One region of the Roseibium sp. SCP15 genome, then DNA from elsewhere that is predicted to be linked to it. Evidence: riboswitches for the same ligand, from Rfam matches in the RefSeq annotation. Region 1 holds a riboswitch; the other holds the start of a gene.
The links. A riboswitch is a leader RNA that binds a small molecule or an ion and turns the genes downstream of it on or off. The one in region 1 is predicted to bind thiamine pyrophosphate.
Positions count from the first base shown of each region.

Region 2: it holds a riboswitch for thiamine pyrophosphate, as region 1 does, so the genes downstream of both, ABLO27_RS21015 (ABC transporter permease) here and thiO (glycine oxidase ThiO) in region 1, are expected to answer to the same signal.

Region 1 is NZ_JBDZYI010000001.1:744,350-748,043, reverse strand. Features, by position in the region: gene ABLO27_RS03425 (thiazole synthase) at 1-560, opposite strand, end outside; gene thiS (sulfur carrier protein ThiS) at 566-763, opposite strand; gene thiO (glycine oxidase ThiO) at 747-1,724, opposite strand; TPP riboswitch at 1,857-1,982, opposite strand; gene ABLO27_RS03410 (DNA topology modulation protein FlaR) at 2,044-2,568, opposite strand; gene ABLO27_RS03405 (pirin family protein) at 2,713-3,648, shown strand; gene ABLO27_RS03400 (DUF6030 family protein) at 3,617-3,694, opposite strand, start outside.
Region 2 is NZ_JBDZYI010000004.1:240,541-244,234, forward strand. Features, by position in the region: gene ABLO27_RS21005 (adenylosuccinate synthase) at 1-96, shown strand, start outside; gene ABLO27_RS21010 (hypothetical protein) at 357-2,105, shown strand; TPP riboswitch at 2,182-2,288, shown strand; gene ABLO27_RS21015 (ABC transporter permease) at 2,436-3,191, shown strand; gene ABLO27_RS21020 (ABC transporter substrate-binding protein) at 3,214-3,694, shown strand, end outside.

The DNA of each region.
Region 1 (3,694 bases):
CCAAGGCCTGCATCAACAACAAGCGGAATGCCTGGGAAATGAGCTCGATAGGCTCTAAGTGCATCCGGATTGACTGGCCCGCGTGCAGACCCGATCGGTGCACACCAGGGCATCAACACCTGGCATCCTGCTTCCAGCAGCCTTTCACCGACAACGATGTCATCCGTGGTGTAAGGAAAAACCTTGAAACCGTCTTCGCTTAGAATTCCTGCAGCCTCCACCAAACCAAATACATCCGGTTGCAAGCTGTCATGGTGGCCAATTACCTCCAGTTTGATCCAATCTGTTCCGAACAGCTCCCGTGCCATCTTTGCTGTGGTCACGGCCTCTTTTACAGAATGACACCCGGCAGTGTTGGGAAGCACGCGCACATTCAGCTCGCGGATCAGATCCCAGAACTTGCCGCCAGCACCGGTTCCCGCAGCTTCGCGGCGAAGGGAGACAGTCAGTATTTCAGCACCAGATCGCTTTGCGGCATCTGACAGGATCTTCGGAGACGGATATTGCGCTGTTCCCAGAAGCAAGCGGGAAGAAATCTCTTCGCCGTAAAATTCAAGCATGGCCCTCACCCTCCCTGCATGGGAGACAGGATCTCGATCCGATCCCCTTCAAGAAGCTCGCAGCCGGCACGCTCTTCAGCCGAAACTAGCTCGCTGTTGCGTGCAGTTGCGAGAAAATCGTGTTCGTAGGCCAGTTCATCCAGAAGCCCCGAGAGGGTCGAACTGGTCACCTCCTGCTCTTCGCCATTAATGATGAGTTTCAAGGGTTATCTCCTTGGAGGATTGGAACAGGGTTTCGGCTGCCTGCGCCGCAAAGTGTGGCGCCAGCAGGAAACCGTGCCGGTAGAAGCCATTCAGGCTCAGAACCCGGCCGTCAAAGCTGATGCGCGGCAGATTATCGGCATACGCCGGGCGAACGCCAACGCCTGTCTCAATGATCTTGGCTTCAGCGAAAGCAGGATGAAGGCTGTAGGCAGCGTTCAGCAGCTCCATGGTGGAGCGAACGCTGACCGGGCCGTCGTCGGCGCTCTCGATCATTGTCGCCCCGACCATGAAGTGATTATTTTCCCGGGGGACGACATAGACCGGGATGCGTGGATGGAGCATTCGAACCGGCCTGGACAACGTGACCTCGGGCGCGTGCAGGATCAGCATTTCTCCGCGTACCGCCCTGAGGTTCTTTTCCTTTGACGCCATCCCAATGCAGTTGGCGACAAAGTCCGCGTCCACACTTGGCTCTTCTGACCCGAATATTGTTCTGACGCCCAATCTGGAAACTGTTTCTTCAAGCTCGACCAGAGCCCTGCGTGGATCAAGGTGAGCTTCTTTCGGGAAGAACAGACCTTTGGAAAATCTCCTCTCAAGGTCAGGCTCAAGTGCGGTTATCCCACCCCCGTCCAGCCACTCATAGCCACCTGTTCGCCCTGCAAAGCGATTGAGTTCCGCGGTGTCACGAGGTGGGGCAACCACCAGCGTTCCGTGATGTGAAACCGTGCCAGGCAACGCATTCGCCCACCAGTCGACCGAGCTTTTTCCGTAAACGAGAACGTCTTCCTCGGCATTTTCACGCTCGCACCACGGCGCCAGCATGCCGCCTGCGAGCCAGGAAGCGCTGCCGGACAAGTTTTCCCCGACCTCAAACAAGGTGACTTCGGCACCCCGTTTGCGAAGTTCGAATGCCAGCGACAGGCCGGCAACTCCTGCCCCTCGGATCAGGACCCTCATATCCTCGCACCTGCGTCTGAGACACCTTGCACGACGTTTCACTCCAGCAAGACCGGCGAAGGGCCTTGCATTCTTGTACATCAGGCTGTCGGGGATGCGCTTGACGATATGCGCCGGCCAGTCGGTCCTCGCGCTTCATCAGGGCCACCATCCCTTCGCCAGCATGACCTGGATCAGGTTCTTCGGGTCCCTGCGCTGTGCGTATAACCGCACCCTGCAGCATCTCAGCCCCATGACGGGACACCCCGGGTGAGCCCTGTTTGTGCCGGTGGGATGCGCCTTCTGTCAAGGTATCTCAGCGTGTGTCCGGTCCCTGTGTTCAGGTTTCCGTCGTCAAGCCATCCAGAAAAGCACGTGTCTCCTTGAGACTGGAAAACTTCAGAACAGTCAAATGCGGCGGAGGAGCTGTGTAGATCCGCAGCAGCTTGGCACGTGCGCTGTGCCGGGTGCGCCAAATAAAATGAACGAACTCAACGGTTTGGCCGTTGAAACGCTCCGGACACCCTTCTGGTAGATCGGGTCGGTTCTGGCCGTAGTATTGAATTGAGCGTTTGAGAACTCGAAAAATCCGCAACCAGACCGGCACATCCAACCAGATGAAGGTGTCCGCCCGGTCAACCCTTTCAGCGTAAGTGCTCGAATGGCCACCTTCGAAGATCCAATCGCTCTTCATGTGAACCTGATGCGTAAGTGAATCCTTTTCCTGTCTCGGTCTTTCCACCCAACCCGGCAGCCAGTGAATGTGGTCCATGTTGTAGACAGGCAAGCCCGTCCGCTCACCAAGCTGGTGCGCAAGCGTGCTTTTGCCCGAGCCGGGGCCACCGACGATCATCACGCGTTTCATGAAACACCTTTTGGCGATTGAGGGCCCGCAGTTATACGCCCTTCTGATTGAAAGAAAAGATGGAAACAGACTGTTCAATGGACACTTACGAACCTGCGACCCTATCTATCCGGAAGACGCGCTTTTGACTGCAAGGAGAGGCAGATGAGCTGGCTGAACACCCCTGACCCTATCCCGGGCAATGCTGCAAGTTGCGATCCGATTGATACGATCATCGTTCCCCGGACATCGGACCTGGGCGGTTTCCATGTCCGCCGCGCTCTGCCGTCACCGCGACGGCGCATGATCGGCCCGTTCATCTTCTTCGATCAGATGGGACCAGCGGAGCTTCTTGTTGGTGGAGGTGTCGATGTTCGGCCACATCCTCACATCGGCCTCGCAACGGTGACTTATCTGTTTGAGGGCGAAATGTATCACCGGGACAGTCTTGGAACGGAAATCGCAATCTCGCCAGGTGCGCTGAACTGGATGAGCGCAGGCAAAGGTATTGTTCACTCGGAGCGGGAACGCCCGGAGCGCAAGCAGGAGGCACGGCAACTGTTTGGCCTGCAAAGCTGGGTTGCCTTGCCGAAGCATCTGGAAGAAGGCGATCCGACTTTCCAGCACTTTGGAACCGAACAGCAACCAGAGTTTGCGGATAAAGGCGCTTCAGTGAAGCTGATTGCCGGAGATCTTTACGGCCACAAAGCGCCGGTGAAAACCGCTTCGGAAATGTTCTACGCCGATATTTCGTTGGAACCCGGGGCGAAGATCCCTCTTGATGCCGGCTGGGAAGAACGTGGCCTTTACACCATCTCCGGACAGATCTCGATTGCCGGACAGGCTTTCGATCCGGCGCAGTTGCTTGTCTTCAAGCCGGGTGACCATCTGGTGATCGAAAACCAGTCGCATGCTCCGGCACGGTTCGTCGTCCTGGGCGGTGAACCGATGGACGGAAGGCGTTACATCTGGTGGAATTTCGTATCTTCCTCGAAGGAGCGCATCAAACAGGCCAAGGAGGATTGGCGTCAGGGTCGCTTCGATACGGTACCGGGTGATGAAACGGAGTTCATTCCGCTGCCTGACCGTCCCGGTCCTTAGGATCGCCCATATTGCTCCAACCACTTTCCAATGGCGGCGCAACCTC
Region 2 (3,694 bases), on a different contig from region 1:
CACGTTGAAGAATTGATCGGTGCACCGGTTGCGTTGTTGTCGACCAGCCCGGAGCGGGACGACACAATTCTTGTGCAGAATCCTTTCCAGGATTGAGATCTGCCGCTTAAAAGGCTCAAATCGTGAAATAGCTGGGCGCATTGCGAATCAAAATGCGTCCGGCATGGATTCGGAATCACACATTTGCGTGTGAATTGAAGAATCCGTGTTAGGAAAACACTACTGTTAGGGTCGGTGTCGGCCAAGCATTTTTGAAGAATTGGCATTGACCTGAAAAAACTTGCTATAAGCTTGAGAACGTTTTGAAATCTTGGGCCAGCAAATGAGATCCTAGCAGTTGGCCGGTAGGCAGGAAGATGGCTGATTACTATTCTATTCTGAAGAAAACGATCGCGTCCTTGCCCGAAAGCAACGGTGCTGCCCGCAGAAGCGTGTACAGCCGGGCACGAAACGCCATTGTTAATCAGCTCAAAGCCTATGAGCCGCCGCTGTCGCCCTCGGAGATCACGGCGGAACAGCTGCGGTTGGAAGAGGCAATCAGAAAAGTCGAGGCAGAGGCAGCGCGGGAAAGCCTTGGCTTAAGTCCTGCTGCGCCAGCCGTGGAAACACCGGCTCCGCATCCTTCTGAGACTGAGGCCACTGAAACCGAGCCAGAGGAACAGCCGGAAGAGCCTCAGGAAGAACCTGTCCAGGCTCAGGAAGCTGCTCCCGCCCAGGAAGAAGTCCCCGCAGAAGAGGAAAGTGTACCTTCACCGCTCAAGGAAACGCTTTCAGAGGCAGAAACCCTTGGAACAGCTGCGAATATGGCTGTTCAGAACGCAAAAGATGCGGTTGAACCGGCGTCCGACAGTGCTCCGGTGGATGATGCGCCGGCGCGGCAGGAGCCCGCCTTCGAGCCGCAGTCCGCCGATGACGATGGGATCTTCGAGCCTGCTCCGGTAACTGATACATCTACCAAGCCCGAAGCTGCTGCTGAATTCGCGACGCCCAAGGCTAGTGAAACGCCGATTGAAAAGCCTGCGCGGTCCAAACGTCAAAGGCCGAGCGCGTCTGATGCGCTGCGGGAAAAATCTTCTTCTAACAAAACGCTGCCGATTGCCATCGCTGCCGTGATTGCGCTTCTGGTTGTTGGTGGTGGGGCCTATTTCTTCTTGTCGTCAGACGATCAACAAGCCGTTGTTCAGCCGCAGACGCAATCGGAACCAGAAGAAACAGCAATAGCCTCGACAACTCCTCCGGCTGCAGATGAAACTCCGGCCGAAACGAGTGAGACGGCTGACGATCCAGCGAAAAACACCGATCGGCTGCTGGATGACGATGATCTGATTGCACCCGATGCACGCACAGTAACGACCACGACAATCAATCCGCAGGCTCAGCAGCCCGAGCCATCTCAGTCCGAGCCAACTCAGCCTTCGATTGTTTCAGGTGCCGACACTGGATCAGACGCCGCAACACCTGACGCAGGAGTTGAAGCGCCGTCGGCTGTGCCTGAAGGAAACCTTGCTGCGATCGCGCCGGAAGAAACGTCGCCAGGCACTCCGGCAGCTGATACCGACAGCAGTGTGCAGCGTTCCATCCTTTATGAGGAAGGTGAAGAAGCCGGGGGGGCTGGTACTGCTGCCCAGGGCGCCGTTGTCTGGAGCATCGAGGAAGAGACCAACCTCGACGGCAAATCGCAGGCCGTCCTGAATGCGTCGATCGAAATTCCTGAAAGAGACGTGAAGGTTGATATCCGTATCAAGCCGAACGACGACACGTCTCTGCCTGCAAGCCATCTTGTCGAAATCAAATACGAGTTTCCAGATAGCTTTGCCGCAGGTGACGTTGTGAATGTCCCCGGCCTTGTCATGAAGCCGACAGAGGAGGCGCGCGGAGACGCCCTGATCGGTGCTTCGGTCAAGGTCTCGCCGGGCTTCTTCTGGATCGCGCTTTCCAGTCTGCCGAACGAACAGGAACGCAATCTTGCGCTGCTGCGTGAGCGTGGCTGGATCGATATTCCTATGCTCTATGAAAACGGCAAGCGCGGAATTCTGACCCTTGAAAAGGGAAGTGCGGGTGCGGCCGCAGTCGAACAGGCGATTTCCGCCTGGCAGGCCGGCTAAGTCCAGATCTTCGCTTGTCGCAGGACAGTCCTGCAAAACTCAACTTGCCTTTTTCGTTCAGGCAAGGCATGTTCCGCCTCGGTCCGAGGGGTGTTCCGGTTTCCGGAGCTGAGATGGCGTTGAGCCGAACCCTTAGAACCTGATCCGGGTCATGCCGGCGAAGGGACGGAATCCTTAGCCAATTCCCGGATCTCCATTGTCATTTTCGGCACGTCCGAAGACGGGAGATCCTATGCTTGTTTGCCTTTTGCGGCAGCAGTTCCTGTATTTGCGGTACCTGTCTGCCCATCTGACTGCTCCCACAGCTCCGATTCAGAACGGAGTGATGTGGTGACGGCATTTCTTTCTATTTTGGGCAAGTTCCTGCTTGGCGCGATCTCGGTGCTCGGTGTCTGGGCACTGTTGGTCGCCGTATTGGAGCCGCCATCCTTCATGCTTCCGAGCCCTATCGTGGTCTTGCAAGCGTTTCCTGAGCATGCCGGGTTTCTCCTGCATCATGCCAGTATCACCGCGCTTGAGACCGTGCTGGGATTCGCTCTTGGTGTTTTGAGCGGCGCATTGCTTGCGATCTCCATCTGGCTGTTTCCTCTTGCGGGGCGCTTGGTGATGCCAACCATCCTTGTCACTCAGGCTCTGCCGGTTTTCGCCATTGCGCCGATTCTGGTGCTGTGGATGGGTTTCGGAATGTCTTCCAAGATCGTCATGGCGATCCTGGTGATCTTCTTCACGGTGACCTCCACCGTCTATGACGGCCTGCGACGCCTTGATACCGGTCTGGCGGACCTTGCCCGCCTTTATCGGGTGCCGCGTTATCGCGAGTTGCTTCTGTTCCGGCTGCCGGCGGCCTTGCCCGCATTTGCTTCCGGCCTCCGCGTCGCCGCTGTTTTCGCGCCCATCGGGGCGGTGGTCGGCGAGTGGGCGGGAGCGAAAGGCGGGCTTGCCTTCATCATGCTTCAAGCCAATGCCCGCGGGAACGCCGACCTGCTTTTTGCAGCGGTCATTCTGCTGGCCCTGATGGTGCTGGCGATGCGTTACGCCGTCGAATACTTCACCCGAATTCTTGTTCCCTGGCAGGTCGAAGACTGACCGCCGAACTCTGGAGGATTGAATGAAAAAGACACTCCTGTCCCTGACTGTTGCCGCAGGCCTGCTGGCCAGTGCACCGGCTCAGGCTGCGGAAAAACTGACGGTTCTGTTGGACTGGTTCACCAACCCTGATCATGCTCCCGTCATCACGGCACAGACCATGGGCTTTTTCGAAGCTGAGGGACTGGAAGTTGAACTGATTGAACCTGCCGATCCTGCAATGCCTCCCAAGCTCGTGGCCGCCGGTCAGGGTGATATCGCGATTTCCTATCAACCGACGCTTCACGCCCATATCGAAGAAGGGCTGCCGGTCACGCGGATCGGTACCCTGGTGGAAACGCCGCTCAATTCGCTCATCGTGTTGAAAGACGGACCGATCAAGGAGTTGAAAGATCTCAAGGGCAAGACGGTCGGATTTTCCGTCTCCGGCTTTGAAGATGCGATGCTTGGACAGATGCTGCGCTCGGTCGGTCTGACCATGGATGATGTGGAACTGATCAACG